Regions from separate parts of the Mesorhizobium sp. LjRoot246 genome, predicted to be linked through region 2. Evidence: riboswitches for the same ligand, from Rfam matches in the RefSeq annotation. Region 2 holds a riboswitch; the other holds the start of a gene.
What was found. Region 2 has a riboswitch for thiamine pyrophosphate ahead of ACSQ3L_RS15025 (YkoF family thiamine/hydroxymethylpyrimidine-binding protein). Riboswitches for the same ligand answer to the same signal wherever they lie in the genome.
Positions count from the first base shown of each region.

Region 1: it holds a riboswitch for thiamine pyrophosphate, as region 2 does, so the genes downstream of both, thiC (phosphomethylpyrimidine synthase ThiC) here and ACSQ3L_RS15025 (YkoF family thiamine/hydroxymethylpyrimidine-binding protein) in region 2, are expected to answer to the same signal.

Region 1 is NZ_CAXUSN020000001.1:5,884,887-5,899,287, reverse strand. It holds gene ACSQ3L_RS28655 (thiamine phosphate synthase) at 1-386, opposite strand, end outside; gene ACSQ3L_RS28650 (thiazole synthase) at 383-1,156, opposite strand; gene thiS (sulfur carrier protein ThiS) at 1,160-1,357, opposite strand; gene thiO (glycine oxidase ThiO) at 1,326-2,327, opposite strand; gene thiC (phosphomethylpyrimidine synthase ThiC) at 2,324-4,159, opposite strand; TPP riboswitch at 4,264-4,380, opposite strand; gene panD (aspartate 1-decarboxylase) at 4,485-4,937, opposite strand; gene ACSQ3L_RS28625 (beta-ketoacyl-ACP synthase III) at 4,996-5,979, opposite strand; gene ACSQ3L_RS28620 (adenosylmethionine--8-amino-7-oxononanoate transaminase) at 5,976-7,241, opposite strand; gene bioD (dethiobiotin synthase) at 7,241-7,876, opposite strand; gene ACSQ3L_RS28610 (8-amino-7-oxononanoate synthase) at 7,873-9,012, opposite strand; gene bioB (biotin synthase BioB) at 9,009-10,010, opposite strand; gene nadC (carboxylating nicotinate-nucleotide diphosphorylase) at 10,107-10,961, opposite strand; gene ACSQ3L_RS28595 (L-aspartate oxidase) at 10,961-12,502, opposite strand; gene nadA (quinolinate synthase NadA) at 12,499-13,473, opposite strand; gene ACSQ3L_RS28585 (NUDIX hydrolase) at 13,533-14,401, opposite strand, start outside.
Region 2 is NZ_CAXUSN020000001.1:3,094,446-3,108,846, reverse strand. It holds gene ACSQ3L_RS15035 (ABC transporter ATP-binding protein) at 1-431, opposite strand, end outside; gene ACSQ3L_RS15030 (ABC transporter permease) at 428-1,243, opposite strand; gene ACSQ3L_RS15025 (YkoF family thiamine/hydroxymethylpyrimidine-binding protein) at 1,282-1,890, opposite strand; TPP riboswitch at 1,881-1,994, opposite strand; gene ACSQ3L_RS15020 (hypothetical protein) at 2,191-2,520, shown strand; gene ACSQ3L_RS15015 (nucleotidyltransferase family protein) at 2,749-3,852, shown strand; gene msrA (peptide-methionine (S)-S-oxide reductase MsrA) at 3,922-4,440, opposite strand; gene ACSQ3L_RS15005 (glycosyltransferase family 39 protein) at 4,523-6,091, opposite strand; gene ACSQ3L_RS15000 (hypothetical protein) at 6,370-7,077, shown strand; gene ACSQ3L_RS14995 (hypothetical protein) at 7,211-7,534, opposite strand; gene ACSQ3L_RS14990 (hypothetical protein) at 7,704-7,931, opposite strand; gene ACSQ3L_RS14985 (hypothetical protein) at 7,933-8,151, opposite strand; gene ACSQ3L_RS14980 (glycoside hydrolase family 108 protein) at 8,151-8,969, opposite strand; gene ACSQ3L_RS14975 (FkbM family methyltransferase) at 9,190-9,900, shown strand; gene ACSQ3L_RS14970 (hypothetical protein) at 9,917-11,203, opposite strand; gene ACSQ3L_RS14965 (hypothetical protein) at 11,234-13,528, opposite strand; gene ACSQ3L_RS14960 (hypothetical protein) at 13,787-14,401, opposite strand, start outside.

The DNA of each region.
Region 1 (14,401 bases), 2.8 Mb from region 2:
TTCTTCAGGATGGTCGGGTAGATGGGGCCGAGCGCGATGTAGCCGGGCTCGGCGGCCATCGCCGTTTCCAGTTCGACATCATCATGTGTGCTCAGTCCGAGCCTCAGACCGGCTGCCCGAATCCGCGCGAGGTCGGCGGTTTGCAGATCCTCCTGGCCAAGGTGGACGAAGTCGCAACCTTCCTCGATCGCCAGCCGCCAGTAATCATTGATGATGAGCTGGCATTCGTGTCGGGCGCAAAGGGCCTTCGCCTTGCGGACCTCCGCGCGCAAGCCGGCCTCATCCATGGTCTTGATGCGAAGCTGCACCAGCTTGACGCCGAGCGGCACCAGCCGCTCGATCCAGGCAGAGCTATCGACGATAAGGTAAAAGGGATCGAGCTTCATGAAAAAACCGCCCTGCCGATCGTCGGTGTCGATGGCACGGCGACGTCGCGCGGTTCGAGCATTCCCGAACTGAAAGCCTCACGGCCGGCGTCGACCGCCTTGCCGAAAGCACGCGCCATGCCGACCGGATCGGCCGCCTTGGCGACCGCTGTGTTCAGGAGCACGGCGTCAAAGCCGAGTTCCATGACGGTTGCCGCATGCGACGGCCGTCCGAGCCCCGCATCCACAATGAGCGGGACGCCAGGGAAATGTCCGCGCATCGAGCGCAGTGCCATGATGTTGACCGGCCCGAGGGCGGAACCAATCGGTGCGCACCACGGCATCAAGACCTTGCAGCCTACGTCCAGCAGCCGCTCGGCGACGACAAGGTCATCGGTGGTGTAGGGGAATACATCAAAACCGTCCTCGCACAGGATGCGGGCGGCTTCGACAAGGCCGAACACGTCCGGTTGCAACGTGTCGTGGTTGCCGATCACTTCGAGCTTGATCCAGTTCGTACCGAAGACCTCACGCGCCATTTTCGCGGTCGTGACCGCTTCCTTGGCGGAGTGACAGCCGGCAGTGTTGGGCAGGATTCTGACACCCAGCGAACGGATCAACGACCAGAATTTTTCGCCGGCCCTGCCGCCTGCCATCTCACGGCGCAACGAGACCGTCACCACCGACGTGCCCGATGCCTTGACCGCATCGGCAAGGATGGCCGGCGAAGGATATTGAGCGGTGCCGAGAAGCAGGCGGGAGGCAAGCTCCGTTCCGAAAAGATTGAACAAGGTCTAGCCTCCCTGCATGGGCGAGAGGATTTCGATCCGGTCGCCGTCGCTCAACTGGAATTCCGCCCGGTTGGCTTTGTGCACGAGGTCGCTGTTGACGGCAGTGGCGAGCCAATCGCCCTCATAGGCGAGCGCGGCAAGCAGCTCCGCCAGCGTGGTGGCGGCAACCTCATGCGCTTCGCCGTTGACCATCAGTTTCATGAGCAAGTTCCTTGGTTCCGTCTTGACTGAAAACCAGGTCGGCGGCCTGGCGCGCCATGGTGGGGGCGAGGAGAAAACCGTGGCGATAGAGCCCGTTGATCGCGACGGTGTCTCCACTCGTTTCGACGCGCGGCAGGTTGTCAGGAAAGGCCGGACGAACGCCGACACCGGTTTCAACGATCTCGGCCTCGCCAAAGGCCGGATGGAGGGCATAGGCGGCCCCCAGCAGCTCCATCATGGAACGCGCCGTGACCGGTCCGGCGGACTGGCTCTCAATCATCGTCGCGCCGATCATGAACTGCGTGTCGGCACGCGGCACCGCATAAAGCGGAAAGCGCGGATGCAGCAGCCTGACCGGGCGCGACAGCGAGATATCAAGCGTGCGCAGGATCAGCATTTCGCCGCGAATGCCGCGCAGCCTGTCATCGACGGCGGCCATTCCCGTGCAGTCGATCTGACGATCGAAGCCGGAAACATGCCGGGCGTCGGTGCCGAAGTGGAATTCGACACCCATGGCTGCAAGCTTGTCATGAAGTGCCGCCATCGCCTGGCGCGGGTCGAGATGAGCCTCATCGGGGAACAGCAACCCGCGCCGGAAGCGGCCTGCGAGGTCGGGCTCCAGGATCGCAATTTCGTCTTCATCGACACGCCGATGCCCTGACGTGCGACTGGCGAACCGGTCAAGCTCACCGGCATCACGCGGCGCGGCCACGACCAGCGTTCCGGCTCGTGTCACCTGACCCGGCAGTACCGCATCCCACCAGCCGGCGGCATCGCGTCCGAGATCCAGCACCGGCTGCTCCGCGCTTTCACGCTCGCACCATGGCGCCAGCATGCCGCCGGCGAACCACGACGCATTGCCGCCGAGAGCATGTCTTGTCTCGGCAACTGTCACCGCAGCGCCGCGTGTGGCGAACTCGAAGGCTGCGGTGAGGCCGGCGACCCCGGCCCCTTGGACCAGCACCCTCACGATGGCCCATGCGCCTCCGGCATGAGCGGCGCGCCGGTCTCGTCCGCCGGCACATAGAGATCGCCGCCCTCGCGATATTTCGCCGCCATCGCCGCCATGCCCTCTTTCTGTGCCTCGGCGCGGATGTCGTGAGAGATACGCATGGAGCAGAATTTCGGCCCGCACATCGAGCAGAAATGTGCCAGCTTGTGCGCCTCCTTGGGCAAGGTCTGGTCGTGGAAGGATCGCGCGGTTTCGGGATCGAGCGACAGGTTGAACTGGTCCTCCCAGCGGAATTCGAAGCGCGCGCGGGAAAGGGCATCATCCCTGACTTTCGCCGCCGGATGCCCCTTAGCCAGGTCGGCGGCATGAGCGGCTATCTTGTAGGTGATCACGCCAATCTTGACGTCGTTGCGATCGGGAAGGCCGAGATGCTCCTTGGGCGTGACGTAGCAGAGCATGGCGGTGCCGAACCAGCCGATCATGGCCGCGCCGATGCCGGAGGTGATGTGGTCATAGCCCGGCGCGATGTCGGTCGTCAGCGGTCCAAGCGTGTAGAAGGGCGCCTCGCCGCAGACAGCGAGCTGCTTGTCCATGTTCTGCTTGATCTTGTGCATCGGCACGTGGCCGGGGCCTTCGATCATTACCTGGCAATCCTTCGCCCAGGCGATCTGCGTCAGCTCGCCGAGCGTTTCCAGCTCGGCGAATTGTGCTGCGTCATTGGCGTCGGCGATCGAGCCGGGACGAAGACCGTCGCCGAGCGAGAAGGACACGTCATAGGCGCGGCAGATGTCGCAGATCTCCGCGAAATGCTCATAAAGGAAGCTTTCCCGGTGATGGTGCAGACACCATTTGGCCATGATCGAGCCACCGCGCGAGACGATGCCTGTGACCCGGTCAACGGTCAGCGGGATGTAGTGCAGCCGCACACCGGCATGGATGGTGAAATAGTCGACGCCCTGTTCGGCCTGTTCGATCAGCGTGTCGCGGTACACCTCCCAGGTCAGGTCCTCGGCGATGCCGCCGACCTTTTCGAGCGCCTGGTAGAGCGGCACCGTGCCGATCGGCACCGGCGCATTGCGCACGATCCAGTCGCGGATGTTGTGGATGTTGCGGCCGGTCGACAGGTCCATCACCGTATCGGCGCCCCAGCGGATCGCCCAGACCATTTTTTCCACTTCCTCGGCCATCGAGGAGGTTACCGCCGAGTTTCCGATATTGGCGTTGATCTTCACCAGGAAATTGCGGCCGATGACCATCGGTTCGCTCTCTGGGTGGTTGATGTTGGCGGGAATGATCGCCCGCCCGCGCGCCACCTCGTCGCGCACGAATTCCGGTGTGACGAAGTCGGGGATCTCGGCGCCGAAGGCCTCGCCGTCGCGCTCAAGTTTGCCACGCAGGATCTCGCGGCCGAGGTTCTCGCGGATGGCGACGAACTCCATTTCGGGCGTGATGATGCCGGCGCGCGCATAGGCAAACTGGGTCACCGCCTTGCCCTGCTTGGCCTTGAGCGGCCGGTTGCGAATGGGAAATTCCGGCGTCAGGCGCTCGCCTGAGGCGAATCCATTGTCCTCCGGCCGCACGTGGCGGCCGTCATAGGCTTCGACATCGCCGCGGGCCATGATCCATTCGTGGCGAAGCCGTGCGAGGCCCTTTTCGATGCTGGTTTCGACGGTCGGGTCTGTATAGGGCCCGGACGGATCGTAGACGATGACGGGCGGCTCGCCGGCCGTCGGATGGACGGAGATTTCGCGCATCGGCACCTTGATGTGCGGATGGAGGAGGCCGGATTTGTGGATCTTGCGTGAGGCGGGCAGTGGTCCCGTCGACACGGCGGGGGTGAGGGCATTCATCTTGAGGCTCCTTTGCTCATGCATTGGAGACCCAGTTCTGTGCCGGAAGGATGAAAAGACGCTTTGCCCGGCCTGTTCGAAACAGGACTTCGGGCGTGAACTCCCGCAAAGCGCTTGCACCGTCCCTACGCCAGTATGAACTGGATCAGGTTCAACGGGTCACTGCGCCGCGAAAGCCAGCAGTATCTCAGCCCCTTGCCGGGACTCCCCTGGTGAATGCCTCAGGTTGAACGGGCCGGCGCTATTTTGTCAAGCGCATTTGGCCCGCGGCGTTGATCGGTCGCCAATCAAGTCTGCGGAAAGGCTGATGAATGCGTGGGGAAAGTCACGTCCCGGAGACCAGCGCAGGAATGGCCAAAGCCGCGTTCGCCTCGTCAAGGATGGAGAAACTGTATCGGCCGTGCGCGTCAAAATCGACCGAGTAGCTCAAGCGGTCGCGTATGTGGTTGTCCTGGTCGAAGGTGACGATCCGCGGCTTCAGCGAGGTGATCTTCGCTTCGTCCAGGTAGATGGAGTTGCAGATTATGATCTGGTCGCCGGGCTGGCAGGTGCGGGCCGCCGCTCCATTGAGGATGCAGCATCGTGAGCCGCGCTCGCCAAGAATGACATAGGTCGAAATCCGCGTACCGGAATTCTTGTTCCATATCTCCACGAATTCCATGGGCAAGATCCCGGCTGCTTCGCAGTGGTCAGGGTCCAGCGTTATCGAACCGTGATAGTTGAGGTTCGCTTCGGTGACGTGGATGCCATGCAGCTTGCCGGCGACTATTTTTCGCATTGGTCCCGTTGTCCTATTACCATTCATGACCAGTCCTACGCGCGGCCGGTCGTTCGGGCTAAATTCCGACCACGAGCGCACCGCCGCTGAGGCCTGCGCCCGCCGCCGTAAGGAGAATCTTTTCGCCCTGCCGAAATGGCTCCGTCTGGTTGGTCAGCGAGAGCGACAGCGGGATCGTCGCGGCGGAAGAGTTGCCGTATTCGGCGATCGTCTTGACGATTGCTTGATCTGCTATTCCGAGGTTCCTGCCGACCGCATCGAAAATGCGGGCATTGGCCTGATGCGGCACGAACCGGTCGATACCCTGTGGTCGCACTCCGGCAGCGGCAAGCGCGCTTATCGAGCAATCGGTCATCATCTCGACAGCCTTGGCGAACACTTCGCGTCCGTCGGTCATCGTCATGCGGGTCTGCGCGAGGTCGAGGTCGCCACGGAACGGGATGTTGCTTCCGCCCGCCGGAATCTGGATCAGCCCGTAGCGCGAGCCGTCGGAATCCACCGAAGCGCCGAGAATGCCCTGATAGAGGTCCTCGCAAGGACCAATCACCAGGGCGCCGGCGGCATCGGCGAAAAGGACTGAGCTCGCGCGCTCGGCCGGATTGATGCGGCGGCTGAGGATGTTGGCGGCGATGACCAGCGATGGTTTGCCGTGCAGGCGGGTGAACCCGTCGGCGAACATCAGCGCATAGATGAAACCGGCGCAGGCGCCGGTCAGATCGACCGCGCCTGCACGGCCAATGCCGAGCTTGTGCGCGACAAGGGGTGCACTGGGCGGCAGGAGGTGATCGGGCGTCGAGGTGGCAAGCAACAGCAGACCGATGTCGCTGCGGTCAATACCTGCGTTCGCCAGCGCCATGTCGCCGGCCTGTGTGGCAAGACCAGACAGCGTATCTTCGTCCGCTGCCCAGAAGCGCGAACGAATTCCGGTACGCCGTTCGATCCAGCCCGGTTCGAGCCCGAGATTGTTCTCGATCTCGGCATTCGCCACTTTGCGCCCAGGCGCATGATGGCCAAACCCGAGAATGCGCGACGATCTGCTCATGGCCCCGAACCGAAGCGTTCACCGGCCTCCTCGATGGCGTCATAGAGTCGATCGAGTTCCTCGCTGGCGATGCAATAGGGTGGGAGAAGATAGAGGACGTTGCCGAGCGGACGCACAAGCAGCCCCTTGTCGAGGAAGAACGCGCGCAGCTTCGGCCCGATCTCGGCCAGATAGCCGGCTGAGCCGGTGCGCAGGTCGAGGGCCGCGATCGTGCCAGTCGCTCGGCAGTCGGTGAAGTTGGCATTGTCACGAAAGCGCCGAAGCCCAGCTGCCTGCTGCGCACTCAACGCCGCGACCCGTTCGGCCACCGGCTCATCGTGCCAGATCTCGACATTGGCGAGTGCTGCCGCGCAGGCAATCGGATTGGCGGTGTAGGAGCTCGAATGAAAGAAGGTCTTCTTCCGATCTTCGGAATAGTGAGCCTGGAAGATGGCATCGGTGGCAAGCGTGGCGGCCAGCGGGATGGCACCACCGGTCAGCCCCTTCGAGGTGCACAGGATATCCGGAGAGATGGATGCCTGTTCGCAGGCGAACATCGTTCCGGTGCGCCCCCAGCCGGTCATCACCTCGTCGGCGATCAGCAGCGTGTCGGAGGCCTCAGTGATCTTTTTCAATTCGGTCAGAACTGACGCCGGATACATCAGCATGCCGCCGGCGCCAAGCACCAGCGGCTCGACGATCAGGGCGGCGGCACGCCGGTCGCGAGAGATTGCCTCGAACCGATCCAGTGTCTCCTGCTCGCGCCCTGCGGCCGGGAAGGGGATGGTGTCAACCTCGAACAGCAAAGGCTCGTAGGCGGCGTTGAACACGCCGCGAGCACCGACGCTCATCGTGCCGATCGTGTCGCCATGGTAGCTGTGCTCCATGACGACGATGCGCGAACGCGGCGCACCGAGGTTGCGGAAATAGCCAAGCGCCATCTTCAGCGCGACTTCGACGGAGGTCGAGCCGCTGTCGGAATAGAACACCCAGTCGAGTCCGGGCGGAGCGAGGCCGACAAGTGCCCTGGCCAGGCGTTCGGCCGGCTCGTGCGTGAAGCCGGCGAAGATGATCTGGTCGAGGCTCGACGCGGTCGTCTCGATCGCCTTCATGATGCGGGGATGGCGATGGCCATGGGTGACGACCCACCAAGAGGAAATGGCGTCCAGGATGCGCGCGCCGTCGGCCTTGTGAAGGTAGGCGCCTTCGGTCCGGACGATTTCGGGGATCGAATGCTCGAGCGCGTGCTGGGTGAAGGGGTGCCAAACTTGGGACTGCGGCATCATTGGCCTCTGGCAATCAAAGCGAGGTCGAAGCCGGCAATCATCGCGTCCCTCAGCGTCTTGCCCGTCAGCGGATCAAGGTGCTGCAGCCTGCCGAGCTGTGGCACGCCGCTGAATTCGACAATTGTCCTTTGCGTGTCTGCCACCTCGTCGCCGATAAATGCGACGCCGATGATTGGAATAGAGCGGGCACGCAGAGCTTCGATCGAGAGGAGCGTGTGGTTGATCGTGCCGAGCGCGGTGCGGGCGCACAGTATGACCGGCAGCCGCCATTGCGCGAATATGTCAATGAACCGTGTCTGCCGGTTGAGCGGCACCATCAGCCCGCCAGCACCTTCGATGACAAGCGGGCCCGGCAAGGCTGGCAGCGAGAGCTTTGCCGCCTCGATCGCGACGCCGTCGATTTCGGCTGAACGATGCGGCGACAGGGGCTTGCTCAAGCGGTAGACCTCCGGCAGCACGCGCCCTGGCGGCAGGCCGGCAAGCCGCGCAACCACCTCGCTGTCGGTCTCCTCATCGAGACCCGATTGCACCGGTTTCCAGTAGAAGCCGTCGAGCAGGCCGGCGAGTCCGGCCGAAAACACTGTCTTGCCAATTCCGGTATCTGTTCCTGTGATGACGATGCGCTTGGTCATGCCGACGCCAACACCTCGACGAGCACCTCGACCATGGCGGAAATGTCGGCTTCATCGACGTTGAGCGTGAATGAGATGCGCAGGCGCGAGGTGCCCTCAGGGACCGTCGGCGGGCGAATGCCGCGGATGTCGAAGCCGCGGGCCTGCAATGCCGCCGCCACCGCCATGGTGCGCCTGACGTCGCCGATGACGAACGGCTGGATCTGCGATCCGCTGGGCGTCACACCGCAGCGTTCAGCCAGTTGGCGGCCCGCGAAAGCGACACGCTCATGCAACTGAACACGGCGCATCGGCTCGTCGGTCAGCATGGCGAGTGCTTCGCGTGCCGCGACCGCCATCAACGGCGATGGCGCAGTGGCGTAGATGAATGGCCGGCACCGGTTGACGAGATAATTGCACAACGTTCCCGGTCCGGTGACCAGCGCGCCGGACGCGCCGAGCGCCTTGCCGCAAGTATGGAGCGCAATGATGTTGTCGCGACCCTCGAAAGCGGCGGCCAGCCCCCGGCCGTCCGGCCCGCAGACCCCGGTGGCATGCGCTTCGTCGACGACCATGAATGCCTCGTGCCGATCGGCAAGCGCGACGAGGCTCTCCATCGGCGCACGGTCGCCATCCATGCTGTAGAGACTTTCGACCGCGATCCAGACGCGCCCCATGCCGCCTTCGGCGCGCCAGCGCGTGATCGCGTCTTCGACAGCATTGACGTCGTTGTGCGCGGTCAGCATGAACTGGGCGCGTCCGGCCTGCGCACCCTCATGCATGCTGGCATGGGCGAGTTCGTCGAGAACCAGAAGGTCGCCCTTCTGCGGCAACGCGGTCAGGAGAGCGAAGTTGGCGATGTAGCCGCTGCCGAAGAACAGCGCGCGGTCAGCCCCGAAGAACGCCGCCGCGTCTGCCTCCAGTTGCTCATGTTCCGGCGCGTTGCCGCGCAACAGCCGCGACCCGGTGGCGCCAACCGGCGTGCCCCGCGCAATGGCCGCGGCAACCGCATCGCCCAGCCTCCTGGAGGCGGCAAGCCCGAGATAGTCGTTCGACGAGAAGTCGAGCCCGGCGCGCGGCGCCAGCGTCCGCAACCGGTCCTTGCGCGCCAGCCCCTGCAAGGTCGCGTCATAGCGGGCAAGCGGTGCCCCGCTCATTGCGCCTCGAGTTCCATCGGCTCGATGCCGAGACGACGGAACAGCAGAGTATCCTTGTCCTCGCCGGGATTGTCCGCCGTCAGCAGCGTGTCTCCAACAAAGATCGAATTGGCGCCGGCAAAGAAGCACAGCGCCTGCATCTCGTCGGTCATGGCGGTGCGACCGGCGGAAAGACGGACATGCGATTTCGGCATCATGATACGCGCCAGCGCGATCACTCGCACGAATTCGATCGGCTCGATGGGCCTGGCGTCGGCCAGCGGCGTGCCGGCGATCGGGATGAGCATGTTGATCGGAACGCTTTCGGGATGTTCCGCCAGATTGGCCAGCGTCACCAGCATGTCGATCCGGTCCACCGGTTCTTCGCCCATGCCGACAATGCCGCCGCAGCAGACCTTGATGCCGGATTGGCGAACCTGTTCGAGCGTATCGAGCCGGTCGGCAAAGCTGCGCGTGCCGATGATCTCGCTATAGTAGCGTTCCGACGTATCGATGTTGTGGTTGTAATAGTCGAGACCTGCCTGTTTCAGACGAGCGGTCTGCTCAAGATCGAGCATGCCGAGCGTCATGCAGGTCTCCATGCCGAGCGCCTTGACGCCTTCGACCATGGCGACGACCGCGTCCATGTCGCGCGCCTTGGGGTTTCGCCAGGCCGCGCCCATGCAATAGCGAGTGGCGCCGGCATCGCGCGCCTTGGTCGCCTCGGCGATGACGCGCCTGACTTCCATCAGCTTCGACGCCTTCAGACCGGTTTCGTAATGGGCCGACTGGCTGCAATAGCCGCAATCCTCCGGGCATCCGCCGGTCTTGATGCTGAGGAGGCGGCTGAGCTGGACCTTGTTGGGATCGAAATTCTGGCGGTGCACGGTCTGCGCCTGAAACAGCAGGTCGTTGAAGGGCGCATCGTGGAGAGCCTGGGCTTCTTCCAGGGTCCACGTCCGGCGGCCGTCGAATGATTGAGCTTCAGGCAGGGTCTTTTCCGAAATCGCTGCGTGCATTTCCATCCTGTTCCTTGCGTTGCGGCGACACGCGCCTTTGAAATGGCGAGGCACGGTCGAGAGAAGCTGGGTAGGCTAGATGGTCAGCCTCGACGATCAAAGCTCACGGTAGTCGAGGCCGATATCGAGGATCGGCGCGCTGTGAGTCAACCAGCCGATGGAAATCAGATCGATGCCGGTTGCGGCAACGGCTGGCGCAATCGCGGCGGTGATCCTGCCCGACGCCTCGGTTGTGGCGCGGCCGGCAACCATGGCCACCGCCTGGTGAAGCTCGTCGACAGACATGTTGTCGAGCAGGACAGCGTCGGGGGTAAGCGCCAGGGCCTCTTCCAACTGGGCCAGCGTATCGACCTCGACTTCGATTTTGACCAGATGGCCGACACTGCTTCGCGCCCGCTCCATTGCCGTGCGAATGCCGCCGGCGATGGCGATGTGGTTGTCCTTGATCAGGATAGCATCGTCGAGGCCGAAGCGGTGATTAGCGCCACCACCTGCGCGCACGGCATATTTTTCGACGGCCCGCAATCCAGGCGTCGTCTTGCGCGTGCAGACGATTTTTGCGCCGTGGCCGCGGACCGCCGCGACGATCGATGCCGTCGCTGTGGCGATGCCGCTCAAATGACAGAGAAAATTGAGCGCCGTCCGTTCCGCCGTGAGGATTGCCCGAGCCGGGCCGCTTACGGAGGCGATGATGTGCCCGGGCGCGACCTCGCCGCCATCCGGGCTGTGGACGATCATTTCGACGTTCGGGTCGATGAGTCGGAAGGCAAGCATCGCCAGATCGAGCCCGGCGACAGTTCCGGCCTGGCGCGCAGTCAGCAATGTTGTCGCACGATGGCCCTTCGGTATGATCGCATCCGAGGTCAGGTCGCCGGCCCTGCCGAGATCTTCGAGAAGAGCTGCCCGTACCAAAGGCTCGAGCATGATTGCTGGAAGCGGTGGGAGGTTCATCACGGGATGCTTTCCAGCGCTGGGGAGGATGCGAGTTCCCGTGCTACGGCGATGGCTGCGTCGAGCGTGAGGTGGGAACGGCGGGCGACGGTTGCATGGTGGGGGAAGTCCGTCCGGAAATGAGCGCCGCGGCTTTCCCGGCGCAGCAAGGCTGCAATCACGATCATCAGCCCAACGGTGGCGGGACCGGACGCAGCGTCGTGCCGCTGCAGCAGCGGCAGTAAGGCGCGCGCAGCCCCTTCCAACCCCTCGCCATCCCGCGTGACGCCGAGGGCGCGTGACAGGAGAGGGCGCACTGGTCCTTGATCTGCGGCAGGCAGGTCAGGTGCCATCGCTCGCTTTCCGCTGCCGTCAGGCGAAGCGGCTATACTCTCGGCAACCCAGCGTGCGCAGACGACAGCTTCGGTCAGCGAGTTGCTGGCAAGCCGGTTGGCACCGTGCAGCCCGGTCGACGCGACTTCTCCGCAAGCCCAAAGTCCTGGAATCGAGGTGCGCCCGACCAGATCCACGGCGACACCACCCATGTGATAGTGCTGGGCCGGCCGGATGGGAATGAGATCATGCGCCGGATCGATGCCGGCCTTGCCACAGGCTGACGCGATCGTCGGAAAAAGCTGCGCGAAGGTCGCGCCCGGCTTTTCGCGTACGTCGAGGAAGACGCGATGGCCGGCGGCAAGATGTCTCCAGACAGCGCGCGCGACGATGTCGCGCGGTGCAAGCTCCGCCCCTCGCACGCCGTCGAGAAAACGCCGCCCCGTCTCGTCGACGATGGTTGCGCCTTCGCCGCGAACCGCCTCGCTGATGAGCGGCATCGGACGGCCCGGCCCGTCAAGCGCGGTCGGGTGGAACTGGATGAACTCCAGGTCGGCAAAAATTGCACCCGCGCGCGCTGCGAGCGCGAGACCCTGTCCGCAATTGCCCAGCGGGTTTGTGGTGTCATCGAACAGGCCGCCGATCCCGCCAGTGGCGAGAATGACCCGTCCGGTGGCGAGGAATACTGGACTTGTCGAACAGCTCGCCAGCACCCCGGTGACCCTGCCGTCCTCCACGGCCAACCGGCGCGCTTCCACGCCTTCCACGACTACAATCGACGGAGTGGAACGCACGGCGGAGACCAAGGCGCGCATAATCTCGCGCCCGCTGCCGTCGCCGTCGGCATGAACGATGCGCCTCCGGCTGTGCGCGGCCTCCAGTCCTAGGCGCAGCGTTCCTTCGGGTGTGCGATCGAAGCGGACCCCAAGGCGCGCCAGATCCTCGATCGCCGCGGGCGCGGCGTACACGATGCGCCTTGCTGTATCCGCATCGCAAAGGCCGTCACCTGCGGCGAGCGTGTCGGCAAGGTGGAGTGCCGGGTCACCATCGTCTCCTACGCTGGCGGCAAGCCCACCCTGCGCCCACACGCTCGACGCATCCGCGCCAAGCGGGGACCGCGAGAGGAGAACCACCGGCTCCGGCGCCAAGTGCAGTGCAGTCATCAGTCCGGCTATGCCGCCGCCGATGATGACCGGCCGCCCGGCGAGATTGCGGAGGTCCATGCTCATACGGCCAGCATCCGCTCGACGGCCAGCCGCGCGCGCCCAGCGATCTCGGGTGCGATGGTCACGATATGGCGGTTCTGTTCGAGCGCCGCCCGGATGTTGGCGAGCGTTATCCGCTTCATGTGCGGGCACAAATTGCAGGGCCGGATGAACTCGACATCGGGATGCTCGACCGCGACATTGTCGCTCATCGAGCACTCCGTCATCAGCACGACGCGAGGCGGTTTTTGCCGCCCGACATAATCGGACATGGCAGCGGTCGAGCCGGAAAAATCGGCCTCGGCCACCACATCGGGCGGGCATTCGGGATGGGCCAGCACCGTCACGCCGGGATGGTCCTCGCGAAGCTGGCGGATGTCGGCAGGCGTGAAGCGCTCATGCACCTCGCAATGCCCTTTCCAGGCGATGATCTGCACGTCGGTCTGGGCCGCGATGTTCTGGGCCAGATATTCGTCCGGCAGCATGATCACCCGGGGAACGCCAAGCGACTCGACGACAGCCTTCGCATTGCCGGAGGTACAGCAGATATCGGACTCGGCTTTCACTTCGGCTGACGTGTTGACATAGGTAACGACCGGCACGCCCGGATAGCGTTGCCGCAGCAGCCGGATGTCCTCGGCAGTAATCGAGTCAGCAAGCGAACAGCCTGCTCTGAGGTCGGGAATGAGCACCGTCTTTTGCGGATTGAGCAGCTTCGCTGTCTCGGCCATGAAATGCACGCCGGCGAGAACGATGATATCGGCTTCGACCGACATCGCCTTGCGGGCAAGCGCCAGGCTGTCGCCAACGATGTCGGCGACACAGTGGAAGATCTCCGGCGTCTGGTAGTTGTGAGCCAGGATGACGGCGTTTCGCTGCCGCTTCAGATCGAGAATGGCGTCGATATCATCGGTGAACGCTGGCCACTCGATCGGTGGAATGACACGCCGTACCCGATCGTAGAGCGTGGCCGTACGTGCGGAGGCGATCGGCATGGCCTATTATTCTCCAAATGAGTATAATAGGCATATTCTTATCTTGAGAATAAGAAATGTCAAACGCGTGAGAGTGGCAATTTGGTCCCTGCGACAGTTCGCTCCGCCAGAACCGTCTGGCGAAAGCGAAAGCGCTTGGCTGGACGCCCCCCGGTGTCGGACATTGTCTCACCTGTCTCTTCCACCAGATCCTGCTCTTCGATGAGACGCCGAAAGTTTGGCTTGTGAACGAGCCGGCCTGCGAGCGCTTCAACGGTGCGCTGCAGCTGCAGGAATGTAAATGTTGGCGGCATCAACTCGAAGACGACGGGCCGATATTTGATCTTGGTCCGCAACCTGCCGATTCCCGTCGCCAGAATACGGCGATGGTCGGCAATCATCGACCGGCCAGGTGTCGACGACAGGCTACCCACGTTGCTGCCGCGTACAGCTTCCGCCACCAGCGCGGCTTCATAGAGCAGTTCGTACCGCTGCAGGACAAGCTCCTCGTTCCAGTCGCGCGCTTCGAAGCCGAAAGCGACTGCCGCGCGCTGCCATCGATCGTGACGCGTGTCCGGGGCGTCGGCCTCATCGGCCCAGACCCGCAGTCGGGGCATGAGAATGCCAGGCACTACCGACGGCACGCCCGCGCGATGATCTTCCCACGGAAAATAGTCGTACCAGCTTCGCCAGCCATGCGCTGCCGACTTTTCCGTCTGCTCCTCCCGCGTCAGTCCGAGATAGCTGATCGAGATCACGCGCCGCACGTGCTCGTCATCGATCCGGTCGCGATCGGCAAAGGTATAGAGCTGCTCGACATAGCCCAGTGGATGATTGGTCTGCCGCTCTACCCAAGCTCGCAGACCCGACTGCAGGGAACGATGGTCGAGTTCGAAGGGACCCGAAGGCAAAGCACTGGCGCCCTGTCCGATGGTCAGCACGCGTGGCT
Region 2 (14,401 bases):
ACGGTGCGCAGCAAGGCCGCGCGCTGGCGCATGCCGCCCGAAAGCTGTGCGGGAAAATGCCGCTCGAAGCCGGCAAGCCCGAATTCGGCAAACAGTGGCGCGACGCGCGCCCGCGCCGCCTTGCGCCTTATGCCTTGCACTTCGAGCCCGAGCGCCGTGTTGTCGAGGACGCGCCGCCACGGCATCAGCGCGTCGCGTTGCGGCATGAAGGCGAAGTGCTTGCCGTGGTCATCGAGCGGCGCGCCGTCGAACAACATCTCGCCCTCGCCATGCTCGGCGCCGGTCAGAAGCTGGAACAGCGTCGACTTGCCGGCACCCGAGGGTCCAAGGATCGAGACGAATTCACCGGCGCCGACAGTCAGCGAAATATCGGCCAGCACGTCGAGCCCACCGAACGCCTTGCGCACATGCCGCAGCTCGAGCCGGCTCATAGCCGTGGCCTCTTCACTGCGATTGCCTTGCCGGCGCGCTCCCAGGGCATAGCTTGGCGCTGCAGCAGCACCGTCAGCCCAAAAAGGACAAGTGTCAGCGCGGCGCTGACACCGACGGCGGCTAGCACCAGATCGGGCCGAAAATTGTTCTTGGCGTTGAGCATGTAGATGCCCAGCCCCTTCGCCGCACCCGCATATTCCGCGAAGATGGCGCCAACCACGGCATAAGTGATGGAAATCCTCAGGCCAGCGAAGAAGTAAGGCAGCGCCGAAGGCAGCCGCGCCAACATGAAGATGCGCCAGCGCCCTGCTCCCATGGCGCGCAGCATCTGGCCGATCTCGGCCTCGGTCGACTCGTAACCCTCGACCAGTGCGACCAGCATCGGAAAGAAGGTGACCAGCGCCACCAGCATGATCTTGGGCGCCAGTCCGAAGCCGAACCACAGCACCACCAGCGGCGCAATCGCCACCAGCGGCAAGGTCTGGCTGACAATGAAGACGGGAAACAGCGCACGCCGTAGCGGCTGGAAGAAGTCGACCAGCATCGACAGCGCAAAGGCGGCGCTGAGCGAACAGGCAAAGCCAAGCAGCGTGGCGCGGATAGTGGGAATGGCGTTGTCGGCCAGCGCCTCGCGATTGAGCATCGCTTGCTCGAAGACACGCGACGGCGCCGGCAGTATCGTCGGCTTAATGCCGGAATAGGTGGCATAAAGCTCCCACGCCAGCAGGAGCAACCCGACCGAGACCATGGCCGGCCCTGCCCTGACAAGAAGGCTCGCGATCGGGCGCGAAGCGGCTGATGATGAGATCACGGAAATAACCTTTGACGGCCGCCGACGCGGCGGCAGTTTCAGACAGCCGACGGGCTGTTGGCCGAGACCGTGACGTCTAGGGTTACGTGACCGGCGCCTGGTCCGAAGCGGCAGAAAGCCTCGTCCAGCGCCGAAAAGACCGCGCCGGCATCGCCACGCAATTTCGTGCAGAAATGCTTCGAGCGCTCATAGACGCCGGACTGCTTGAGAAAGTCGATGCAGCCGTAAATCTCGTCCATGTGGTCGTCGGTACCCATCACATAGAGCGAGAATTGCGCTGCCGCCGGTTGGCCGGTGGCATCAGCACTGCGCACTGCCGCGACCGCCGCATCCTTGCGCGGGCCGAGTGGCCCGACCGGTCCGCCAAACGCATCGGAGCGGCAGATCGGATCATCCGGCTCGCCCGGGCAGCCGCGCGAGATGGTGGCCGACAACACGCAATGTTCGCCGCTGCGGGCTGCCGCCACGAAGAGGTCGCGCATGGCGGGAAACAGCACTTCCGGCGGCCCGACCAGCAAGGTCGAGATGTCGTCGGTCTCGATCCTGAGCTTGTCGCGGTACGGATCGAGCGCGCCGAGCGCGCCAATAATGACGCCGACGAAATCGTCGGCCATGGGATATAGGGAAATCTGTGCGCCTGAAAACATCGCCCGCCTCGCTCCGCTGGTATTACCCAGATCAGCTTCTAGGGTCTGTGGGCTTGCCGCCCCCGTCTCAGCCCCGACCGTACGGAGCACCCCTGTGGATGCGCGGGTTAAAGCACCATTCGAGCTGAAGTGGAAGCCGTTTTTTCAGCGCACTGCGCCAAAAGCATTGCGCCAGGCAGGGCGCTGCTTGGGTGGAATTCTATCGGGAACCTTCACTGCCGCGACCGGTTGTCTCCACAGTCGCGATGCGATCACCTTCATAAAAACGAGCGACGAGTTCACAGAAAATGGAGACAAACCATGTTCATGAAAATCCTCGCAGCTTCGGCTCTCACCATTGGTCTGGCCGCATCAGCCATGGCGCAAAGCGCTGGCGATAACGGCACGAATGGAGGTGGCAGCGGCCGGTCGGTGACGGTCGACCCACAAACCCCGGCTTCGCCGAATACGATCGTGCCGGACACTGTGGATCCGGGCATCACCAACAGCACGACCGGCATGCCCGACGACATGAATTCCAACGCGGATCGAAACTGCCCGGCCAGTCCGCAGGGCGCACAGCCAGATGCCAACGGCACCTCGCCGGGCACGGCTTCGCCGACAGTCAACGACAACCATTGCGGTAAGTAAGTTGACGCCAATCGGAGTGAGAACCTGCGGAGCGAATGCTGCGCGCGGGTTCTTGGCGCATCGTCAACCGCCGGACCGCGTCTGACACAGCGGTTGGTCGAAATGTTCGGATCAGGCGATTATAAGGTTTTCGCATTTCTCTTATAACCGCCTTGAAATTCGGCGGCAAGGCGCGCAGTTATAAGGAAATTGCAAATTTCTTATAACCTAAAGACGTCGGACGCCGTCATGAAATCGATCGACATCGCATATCGCACCCTGTTCGCGGAACTCGTGCAACGAAGCCTGGATGCCTCGTTCCAAACCGACTTCTCGACGGCAGGCAATTTCGTGCGGGTTCCCGTAAAAGGCCGCGACTACTGGTATTTCGAGGAAACCAGGCCGAAGACCACAAGACGATATGTCGGGCCGGCCGACGATCCCGAGATCGCAAAACGCGTCGCCGCCTTCAAGGAAATCAAGAGCGACCTAAAGGCTCGTCGCAAGCTGGTATCGACGCTTGTACGCGAGGCTGGGTTGACGGAGCCGGAAAAATTTACCGGTGATGTCGTTGAAGTTCTTGGCAAGGCCGGATTTTTCCGCCTGCGGGGTGTCCTGGTCGGCACCGTCGCCTTCCAGACCTATGCCGGATATCTGGGCGTTAGGCTACCCGGCGGGGCGCTGCAGACAGGCGATGCCGACTTTGCTCAATTTCACTCGGTTTCGGTAGAGGTGAACGACAGTCTGCCGCCGATCATGGATGTGCTGCGCGATATCGATCCTTCGTTTCGCGAGATTCCTCATAGAGCGGATGCCACTCGCACGACCCAGTTCGAAAACGCTTCCCGGTACAAGGTCGAATTCCTGACCCCAAACCGGGGTAGCGACGACCACGCTGACCACGCGAGCGCGATGCCGTCGCTGGGCGGCGCATCGGCGCAGCCTTTGCGATACCTGGATTTTCTCATCCGCGAACCCGTAAGAACCGTCTTGTTGCATCGATCAGGGGTCCCGGTGCTGGTCCCCTCACCCGGGCGATATGCTGTCCACAAACTGATTGTCGCCTCCCTTCGCCAGGAGAATGCAAACGGCACCGCAAAACGGGAAAAGGATATTCTTCAGGCAAGCTTGCTTGTCGAGGCGATGGCAACCGCCCGCCGGCAAGATGATCTCGCCCTGGTGTTTGCCGAAGCATGGAATCGCGGCGCCAACTGGCGCGGTGTAATCCAACGAGGCCTTCGTTTGCTCGATCCCGATCGGCAAGACGCGGTCGAGACTATCGTTCGAAGGGCGCTTTCGGACATTGGTGAAAAGCTCGACGGCTTCACCGAGGCGACAAGGCGCACTGACTGAGGGGTTTGGAATGCGATGAAACTGCTCGACGATCCCGTCGAGCAGCAATGCATGGCGAAATCGCAGAATCTACGAAACGGCCTTCTCGCGGACCGGCAGCTTCCAGCCTGGCCTGACGAAATGGCAGGTGTAGCCGTTGGGATATTTCTCCAGATAGTCCTGGTGTTCGGGCTCGGCTTCCCAGAAAGGACCCGCCGGTTCCACTTCGGTGACGACCTTGCCCGGCCACAGACCTGAGGCATCGACATCGGCGATGGTGTCCTCGGCGACGCGCTTCTGTTCGTCGCTGGTGTAATAGATCGCGGAGCGATAGCTCATCCCGACATCGTTGCCCTGGCGGTTGCGGGTCGTCGGATCGTGGATCTGGAAAAAGCGTTCCAGCAGCGTGCGATAGCTTATGATGGCCGGATCGAAATTGATCTCGATGGCTTCGGCATGGCTGCCATGATTGCGATAGGTGGCGTTGGGCACGTCGCCGCCGCTGTAGCCGACACGTGTGGAGATGATGCCGGGATAGCGCCGTATCAAGTCCTGCATCCCCCAGAAGCAGCCCCCGGCAAGGACTGCGCGTTCGGTCGAAGTCGCCATATCACGTCTCCTCAAAAGCAAGTTGGTCTGCCCATAAATGGGCATGGTCACCTGCTTCGTCCAGCGGGCCGACGAACCTGCTTCAATTGCTCGGTGGTGCGAGGCTGTCGATCACACCCGGCAACTGCCGCGCGCCAGGCGGAATGGCGGCGAAGCTGATCGCCACCGGCGATGCCTTGAGCGACCAGTCGAAAAGAACGGTTTTGACTGGGATGTCGCCCACCCACGCCTGCAGATAAGATGGCACATCGCGCCCAGGCCAGACCAGCAATATGCCGTGCTCGCGCAGCCGCTCCTTGGTGATCCAGGGGGCGTACTGCATGTTCAGTTCGGTGAAGATCGACGGCTTGTCATAGGCATTGAGGCCCGCCAGCGGCCCAATAAGGGCATGGCCGCCAACGATGTCGAGCCGATCGGGCGTCGCAGCGTGCCAGACGGCCTCTGCCTCATCCGAGATCTTTTGCGCCGGCCAGCAGACGGCGTCCATGCGCCCGCGCAGATTGCATTTCGTCCAGCGGATGCCCGCATAGGCACCGGATATGCCGACAATGCAGATGAGCGCGCAGATCGCCAGCTTTCGCATCTCGACGGCGCCGAGGCGATGGCCCAGGAAGGCGAGCGCCACAACGCCGGCAAGATTGTACATCGGCGCGCCCCAGGCCTCACCTGTACCTGCGAACAGGGACGCCGCCATGATGAGGACCGCCGGACCGAGCCCCATCCACAAGAGATAGACGAGGATACCGCGCCCGAGGGGCTCTTGCGGCGGGGGCGAGCGCCGCAGCAGCCCTGATATCGCCAGCACCAGAAGAAAGCCGCAGAGCCCGGCCATCTGGACGCCGATATAATAAAAGCGGGAGCGGTGGGCCAGGACCCACTGATCGCGCCAGGCGGCATAGGTCAGCGGCAGGAAATCGATACGGTAGAGCTCGACGGCCAGTGGCGCTGCGACGGCGACGAAAACCGCCAGCCCAAGCCATGGCCAGGGCGTGGCGAGCCGACTGCGTGCCCGCGTGTCCGACAGCAGCCAGATCGCGCCGAACAGCAACAGCAGCCCGGTGGAAAACTTGGCATAGAGCCCGACGCCCGACACCAGCCCGAGCGCCAGCCACCAGCCTGGCCCACCGCCACGGCCCGCACGCCACAGCAGCCAGCAGATCGCGGCCCAGAATGGCATCTGCGCGTAGTCGTGATTGAACTGCGGGGTCGGCCAGCCAAAGAAATAGAGCGACGGCATCAAAAGCACGGCGGCCAGCGCGCGGGTTTTTCCGAGCATGTCGCGGGCCAGCAGGTAGACGAAGATGAAGGTCGCCGAGATCGTTAGCTGGGCCACGAGATATTGCGGCCAGCGGAACGATCCGGTCAGAAGATGGCTGGTCTCGAGCAGCCATCCGGGAAGCTGTGGATGCTTGTAGGTCAGAAGCACCCATTCGCGGCCCCACATGAAGCCTTCGACGACATCGTTGGGCGGTGACACGTCGACAAGCGCGGGCGCCACGGTCCAGCACAGGATCTGCGTCAGGCATAAAAGGGCCAGAACAGCTTCCGGATAACGGGTCAGACCCGACCAGATCGACGACTGGCGCCAGTCGTCTGGAACAGAGCTGCCGACCGGCAGCCAGCCGTTCACGGGTTCATCGATTCGCGTCATGCGCTGGATAAATCACATCGGACGGTTTTTCGAACAGCCCAGAACTCAAAGCTTACGAAAATGTATACTTGAGCGACCATCGCAAAACCAAGATTGAGGCGGAGTTTCGCCTCACTATGCTGCTTCTCCCCTCACTTGCAAGCAAAACAGCAATGGAAAACGCCCTCCTGCGGCACCCGAACATGCCAGGCGGGGCGCATTAGCCGCGATCGCGACAGGCGTCGTCTACACCTGACCAGGTCCCCGGCCACCCACCAACGAGCATCCAGGATTGAAAAATGCGTCACCACCACGCCGTCATTCACTACCGTGCGCTCGACTTCTGGATGGCGCGTGCGGCCGTTCTCGTCGTCATCTGCCTGCAGCTTCTGGTCATCAACAACCTCTCATTCGGGCCGCGCTGGCTGGCGCCGGCGCTTGAGGCCGCCCTGCTGCTCCCCTTGTCGGTGGCCACGGCCTGGACACAGGCCGCCACCCGAAAGGCGGTCGAGGATCACGAGTGGCATGCGATCGGCCAGTTTCGCGTCATGATCCGCAGAACGGCGCTGACCATGACCGCCATCATCAGCGTCATGAATTGCGGCTCGCTGGTCTTGCTGGTGCGAGCCTTGCTGGAGGGCCATGCCGGCAACAGCGGCACGACGCTGCTGATCGACGCACTCAACATCTGGGTCACCAACGTCATCGTCTTTGCCTTGTGGTTCTGGAGCACCGACCGCGGCGGGCCGCCGACCTGCGGTCTCGTCAAGCTCGCCCAGGCCGATTTCCTGTTCGCGCAGATGACGCTGAACGACCGTGAGGTTCGCAATTGGCTGCCCGGCTTCGTCGACTATTTCTTCCTCGCCTTCACCAATGCGACGGCCTTCTCTCCGACCGATACGCTGCCACTCAGCCAACGCGCCAAGCTGTTGATGATGGCGGAAGCCATGATTTCGCTGCTGACCATCGCGCTGGTCGCGGCCCGCGCGGTCAATATCCTTGCTTGATCAGGCCAGAACGCAGGAATAGCCCGCCCGGCGAACCGGAGCGGGCTATTTTGGGTTGTCTTCGATGGGTCGAATGCCGCTCGAAACGTGCCCTCGGCAATTCCACCAAGCAGCTGCCGGCCCCAGACAGCAGCTACTCCTCCGGCGCGTGCCTGAATCTCCGCACCACAAACTCGAACAGGACGTCCGATATCCACATGGCGCAGACGCCTATCAGGAAGGCGGCGGCCAGCGTGGTGGTGTCGTCGGCGGGATCGGGCATCGGCAGGCCGGTGATCCTGGCGTAAGACACCGCCGGCAGCGTCAGGTAAGCCGCGGCAAGCGCGCCGCAGATCGGCGAAGCCACCATTTCGCGTAATTTGTAGCGATGCCGCGACAGGGCGCGCAGGACACCGCCGGCGAGGCCGGCCGCGACCACCGGTCCCTTGATGCCGAGCAGGTCGAAAAGATCATGCATCACGGCCTCCATCCACAGAGCTTCTGGCCCTTTTCATTGTGGGCCAGGATCACTGCTACCGAACTGTTCGAGAGCGCGGCGACTTCAGCCTTTGCCGGCCGGATAGGATGCCCGACCGCGCAGAACGAACCGCCTGATGTGGCGCAACCGGCCAACAGGAACGAAAGCGCTACGATCTTGACCACTTGCCCAGCCTCCCCCTGTTGTCATCCGGCGCCCGTCCGGCGACGGCGTCGTCGATCTTCTGCGCTTCGGTGCGCGCCGCGGCGTCGGCGGCATCCTGCCTCGCCTTCTGGTTTGCCTTGCCCCTGGCATAGGCCGTCCAGAGACCGGCAAGCGCGGCAGCCGCTGCAAGGAGATACGGCCAGACCTGGCCAAGCAATGCGAGCGTTCCCATCTCATGTCTCCTTGGCCGGCGGCGCGACCATGCCGCGTGGCCCGTCACGCACGGCGTTGATAATGATCTTGGCAAGGGCAATGGCGCCGCTGATCTGAAGCGCGGTGCGGTCGCTCACCCCGAACATCGTCCAGTCGAAGCCGGCGAGCGCGCCACCGCAGATGATGGCGATCAGCGTGTTGAGAAGATTGTGCAGCGCGTTGGTGTTGAACCATTTCATCAGAAGAGTCCCCCGAAAAAACCGGTGACGTGATGCCGGAAGGCCGCGAGCGCACCGAAGATGAGGACGAGGAAGCCCGCGGCAGCGGCCGGTTTTGAAACCCCGGATTTTCCGGTGTTTGGCGGCGGCGCCGAGATCGGCGCCGATGGCTGGACGACGATTGGTGCCGGTGCAGTGCTCATCAGCAGCGCTTGGGATCGCACCGACTTCACACGGTCGGACCAGCCACGGCCGAACGTGCCCCACGTCGGGAGGCGTTTCAGAAAGGACAAGCGTTCATCGCAGAGCGTGTCGATGATGACGCCGGCCGGCTTAGCCCGGACTGCCGCGAGGGTTGCCGGGCCAATCTTGCCGTCCTGTGTCACGCTACATGCCGCCTGCAAATACTTGGCCGCGCGACCTGGGCCGGAATTGACCGCGAAGTCAAAGACGGCATAATCGACGCCATCGGGCAACTCGGCGCCGGCCACGGCATCCCAATAGAACCGCCTGTACACGGTCGCAGTCTGCGCATCCGATATCTTGCGGAGATCATCCTTGGTGGCGTTTGCCTGCACGTAGCGGCGGAAGTTGGCGAGAGTGACGCCCTTCATCGTGGCGCCACCGGGATCGGCTGGATTGTCCGACCACCCGCCTTCCGATTTGAGAACGAGCGCAAGCGCCCGCGCGAAGTTGCGGTCCATGTTAGTTCCTTTCAGATTGGTTTTTGCTAGGCTGGGAGGATGGAGACGATGGTTCAATTTGCTCACGTCCCGGCCAGGACTGGGGATGGACTGGCGGATCATGGCATTGATTGGCGCAGCCATACTGGTGGGCATGGCCGTGGTGTTCTGGTCAGGGCGCAAATCGTGAGGGGGAAGGATGACGGACAACGTCGAAGGTGCAGAGCAATGCTTATGCCGTGGTCAAGGCAAGTTTGAAGCCGGTAAAGGCAGCGCGAAAACCGGGGAACCGTGAATTTCGCGCCGCATACATTGCCAGCGGCTGGACGAGTGAGTTTAGATTTGGGCTGCTGAGTCCAGCTTGCAAGGAACCAAGATGATCTTGGAAGCCGTCCGAAATATTCGCGATCTTGGCTTTGAATTTCTTACCATCGGCAAAACAACGGTGACTGTCCGGAACATCACCCTGTCTTTGGACGGCGTCTCCCGTCGCATGCGATACATCATGGCCAGAGGCTACGAGGATCAAGATGCGGCCCTGGCTTCGCGCTTTCTGACCCCCCACGACAAGATTCTCGAGGCTGGCAGTGCGATCGGCTTCATGGCACTGAACTGCATGATCGAAATCGGGATCGAAGACTACTGCATGGTCGAGGCGAACCCTCGCCTGGAGGCATCCATGAGGAAGAATTTTCGCCTCAACGGGATCAATCTGCCTGTTCTCAAGACCGTTGCTATAGGTCCGTCCGACGGCACCATCAGCTTCGGTGTCAGCAAGAACTTCTGGTCGTCCAGCGCATTGCGCCGAGACAACGAAGCTGACCGGCTCACTGTACCTATGCTCTCTATCCCAACAATCGTCTCAGACCTTCCGTTCAAGCCAAATGTCTTGATCATGGATATCGAAGGCGCCGAAACGACCATACCGCCGAACCATTTTGAACCATTTGAAAAGCTCATCATCGAGTTCCACCCGAAATTGACCGGCCACACGGAGGCGCTGGAGTTGGAGCGAAACATAACCAAGCGTGGATTTTTAGAGTTTGGTCGAACTGGGGGAACAATCGCGTTTATAAAGACACAGTGATACCACTTCGCGGAGATCAACGCCGACGTGGCATAGGCGAACGGCTATCTCTAACTGGAATCATCCGGCGGGATCGTAGTTGCAAGGTCATCACATAAGCCACCGCCTGGATTGTGAAGAACACGACAATGATCGGTCGGATAAGCGCGAGAACATTTTCAGGGCTGTTTCTATGCGCGTATACGCCGATCGTCGCTGCCGCCAGGAGGAACAGGAAGAATGCCATGCCTTTGCTGCGAATGATCCAATTGTTCAACAACAGAATGCTGCCGCCATAAATGAAACCTCCCGCTAGCACGCCAAATGGGCCACCAACCGCCCACCAGTGCGCCCAAAAATTAGACGCAAGCCCATACGTCGCTTGGGAGAAAACCTGCTCCTGAAGCAGTTGATTAAAGCCGCCGCTACCGAAGCCGAAATACGATGGCACCAACAGAAATTGCGCTAAGCTGTCGCGCATCGTACTCCCAAGAGTATAGGAAACGTTCAGGTTCACAACCTTTTCAAGCAGTTCATGTGTTCCAAAAGCTTCAAATGCAGCTTGCATCGACATTGCGTCCCGCGACGCCAGCATATCAGAAAGCGCTTGGCCTGTTTTCAAGGAAACATAAAAAGGTTTTGCATAGAAAATCACCGCCAAGACTGCGCTGATTGCAAACAGGGACATCCATGAGAAAGCCGCCTTTGATATTGGCTGGCCCCATTTTATTGCCATGGCCGTAGCGACCAGCGTTATTACCGGCGTCGTCCGATCGGCCCCTATGATGATCACGAAAAACAAAACTGAGAAGACAGCTTGCGCCCAAATAATCTGAAAATACCAAGCAATCAGGAAGCCGAAGGCGATGCTCCATTTCCAGATAAGCCAATCAATCCCGATATAAGAACTCAATTCCACACGCGTATCAAGAAACCACGCAAGCTGAACTGATTTATATGCCAAAGAAACGTAGCAAATAACCAAAACGAGGATCGCTGCCAAGAAGAACCGATTGAGGTAAATCGGATGAGGTAATGCGTGATATGTCGGTGTCCGTTGAGTCGAGCCGCTTGCATCTGCAACAAACAATGCCGCGGCAAACCCCACCCAGGCAATAGCCATGACAAGTGTGGCTGCATCGGATGTGGGAGCGTAGTAGGCGGACATTTGACCTGTAAGAACCGGGCGAGTAATGCCCAGTAGTGCCGGGATGCTATAGGCGAGCAGACCAACGAAACCGACCCAGACAGCAGAAATCGTGGGATACCTCACCAATAGGAATAATGCAGTCGCGATGACCGTTGCCCACAGCAGAAATATCATCGCCCAACCTCTTAGAGATTCCCCATTGTCTCAAACCTCTTGAAGCCGCACAATCACATTCCAGCCGTAGGTTTTTGCTGCGACGCCTGTGACGGTCACCTCAATTCCGGAAGTCCCGGCGGCGACGGAAGCGTCGAGCGAGGTGGCGTCGGTTGCATATTCGCCGATCACCGTTTTAGTGATTGCTCCTTCAATCGCCAGGGTTCCACCCGTGTTGCGGATCACGCCGGCGAACACATAGCCAGCGCTGGTTGAAGATGAGCCATCCGTCCGGCGGACGGCGACATCGACAATGAATTTCGCGCCTTGCCCTGGTCTGATCGGAACAAAGCTATTTCCCGCTTCGAAGACGACGAGAGCCGGCGTCGCATCCGGCGTCGATTTATAGCCCTTGAAAAAGTCGCCGCCGCGGTTTCCTTCAACCAACGCTATGTGCGACCCGTCATCGGTTGGCTTGCCCGTCGCTGTACCGGAGTAGGTGTTGTCGCGCACCTCAACGTTCGGTGACGATCCGCTGATTTTCACATCGTTGACGACATTGCCTGACGTTGCCTTGAAGAGACCGCCCGTTGCCTTTTGCCGTTCGTTCGATAGCGTCGACAGGGCGACGTAAGAGGATCGTGCATCCGCAATGCTGGCATGGGTTTGCGACATATCCCCATTCAATCGAACGCCGATGGACCCAGTCGCGCCACCCATGTCGACAAGAGTGTCGGTCGACACATTTGTCTCGTCCGCCGCGCTAAAGATGCCGTGGGCATTGGCTTGGGTAAATCCGAAGATGCGGCCATCGCCAATCCTGACGCCGCGCGAAATCTGTTGCCCGGCTGGGGTTTCGATATAGATGCCCTGATGCGTCGCTTGGATGTCAAACGACAGCAAGCGAAGATCTTCAATGTGATGACCGGTACCGGCTCGAATGCCCTGTTGCACGCCTTCCGTCACCAAACTACGCACCTCGATGTCCCTGGCTCCTCGCAACACCAAACCGTAAAGACCGCCCCTAGACTTCGCGGTGATGCGAAGGCACTTGTATTTCAGCACCGACCCAGCAGGCGAAACGCTGCGCGTGAAGGCTACGGCGGAGCCAAGCTGAATACCACCAAGCTGTGCCCAGTCTATATCCACCTCAATATCGCTCACCGGCCAGTCGTCATCGCTCTCTGCATTGAAGCCGTTCAGATAAGCACTTACCCTGGCGCGGCTGACGAACACATGGCTGGTGCCGGCGAAGTCATCGTTGATGGTAACGATATTGCGCGCGGTGTCGCCCCTGGCACCGTCGATATAGATCCAATTGGAATCGGCAATTCGATAGTGGTCACCTTGCGTGCCGGTTATAGTGCCATGCTCGATCATGACGCCGGAAATGCCGCTAATGTTGAACACGCCAAAGCCGTTCGCAGCCCCGACATGATCCCAGGAGCCGTTGACTTTTGGGGTGATGATCCGGTTGTCGCCCTTCAGGTTGAAAAGGTGTGTAACGTCCTCGGTGCGCTGTAGAAGGGCCTTGTCGTCAAACTCGACCGTCAGGCCCTGCGGAATGTCAATGTTGCCGGCCAGCGAAAATGTGCCGGCCGGAATGATCAGCCGGCCCTGTCCGGCCGCCGCTATGGCATTGACAATCGCGGTCCTGTTGTTGCCGGCCCCCGTATCGGCGCCGGCCGCGCGAATGTTGATCTCCTTCGACCTCGGTGCATTGACGATGTCGAAGCCGGCTCTCGCTCCACTTCTCAGCGTGATCGCCAGACCGCCCCCGCCAGCCAACGTGGTGCCATTCTTTTTGTAAAGGGCTTGGCCGTCGCCGACCTGCGAGTAGCCGGCAGTCCGGATGTAATCCGGCGCGATCGCCGGCGAATAGGTTTCTGCCGCCGCCTTGGTCGCGAATTGCGGATCTAGGATGGTGGTCAAGATACCAGACAGGATACCAAGAATGTCATCCGACAGATAAAAGCTGAGCACGATGTCATCGGTGCCGATCCGCGGGTTGTCGGTCTGGAACGCAAACACCGTGTTTGCGTTCGCGGTGCCCTGCTGCACATGCACCGTCGTCCCCTTCTGCATGGTGCGTCCCGCTCGCGCGTCGGCGGCGCGGTACCAGTAGCCTTCCGATGTCGTGTAGATGCCGTTCAGCCTGGCGTCGGCCTGGTCCTTGACCAGCACCCGGTCGCCGGTCGCGGTTTGGACGCCGTCGACGACTTTGAGCCCCTGGATCCAGGCGACGCCGTCGATGATGATCGTCTCTAGGTTCGCCGTCGTTGCCAGGCGCACGGGTTCGCGCTCGCCGGTCAGCAGGCGAACGGCGGCAGTTGCAGGTCGGGCCATAAGGCTTGCTCCATGAAAAAAGCCCCGCGAAAGCGAGGCTGTGAAAAGGGTCTGATTTTGGGGCGTGGGCGCGTCCGGAGGTTAACTCCAGTCAGATAGGCGCGACCGATAAAAGTGCACTGTCACCGTAATTCGTGCACTGTCACCGTAATTCGGCTTCGGCGAGTCGGATGAAATAATTTCTGAAAGATAATTTTTGATCACGTTGGTAAGAACGACGAAAAATGATCTGTCTCCATAATTCAAAACACGTTCCCGTCACTGTTCGTAGGGCTCGACCACGGCAAACGGTATTCCCAGTGATTCCAGCAGATCGAGAATGCGTTTCGAGATGACGAGGCGATAGTTCGCTGCGATACCGAAGTCGTCGCGGCCAGCCTTCCCATTCACTTTCAACCAGACGAATGGTGGAAGTTCCTGCCCAGGTTGATATTCATGAAACTCTTCGGATGTCGTCACTTCGGCTTCGGCGAACGTCGCACCTGAAAAGCCTATGTCCTGCAGTGCGCGCTGGGTCTCCTCGGTGACGAGGTAACACGGGAATGTCGAAACGAGCACATCACCGGTCCAGCCCTCTACCACGTAGTGGAGCTTGGTCACGATCGGAGGATGAACACTGGGGTCCAAAACGGTGTTTCTGCCAAGCCCACCAGCCACATCAGGTCTGATATAGAAATACTGCATTATCCACCTATTGGAGGGTTGAACAGATGTCCGTATTTTTTTGTCGATATAAGTCACGTAGTCCAGCACCTGCTGACGAGTGGGCTGAGGATGCGACGCATAAAATTCGTCCCACTCGAATCGAAAAATTTTATTGTGCAAGAGGTTGTCCAAGCTCTTAGGAATTCCACGCAGATTCTGAAGCGAGTG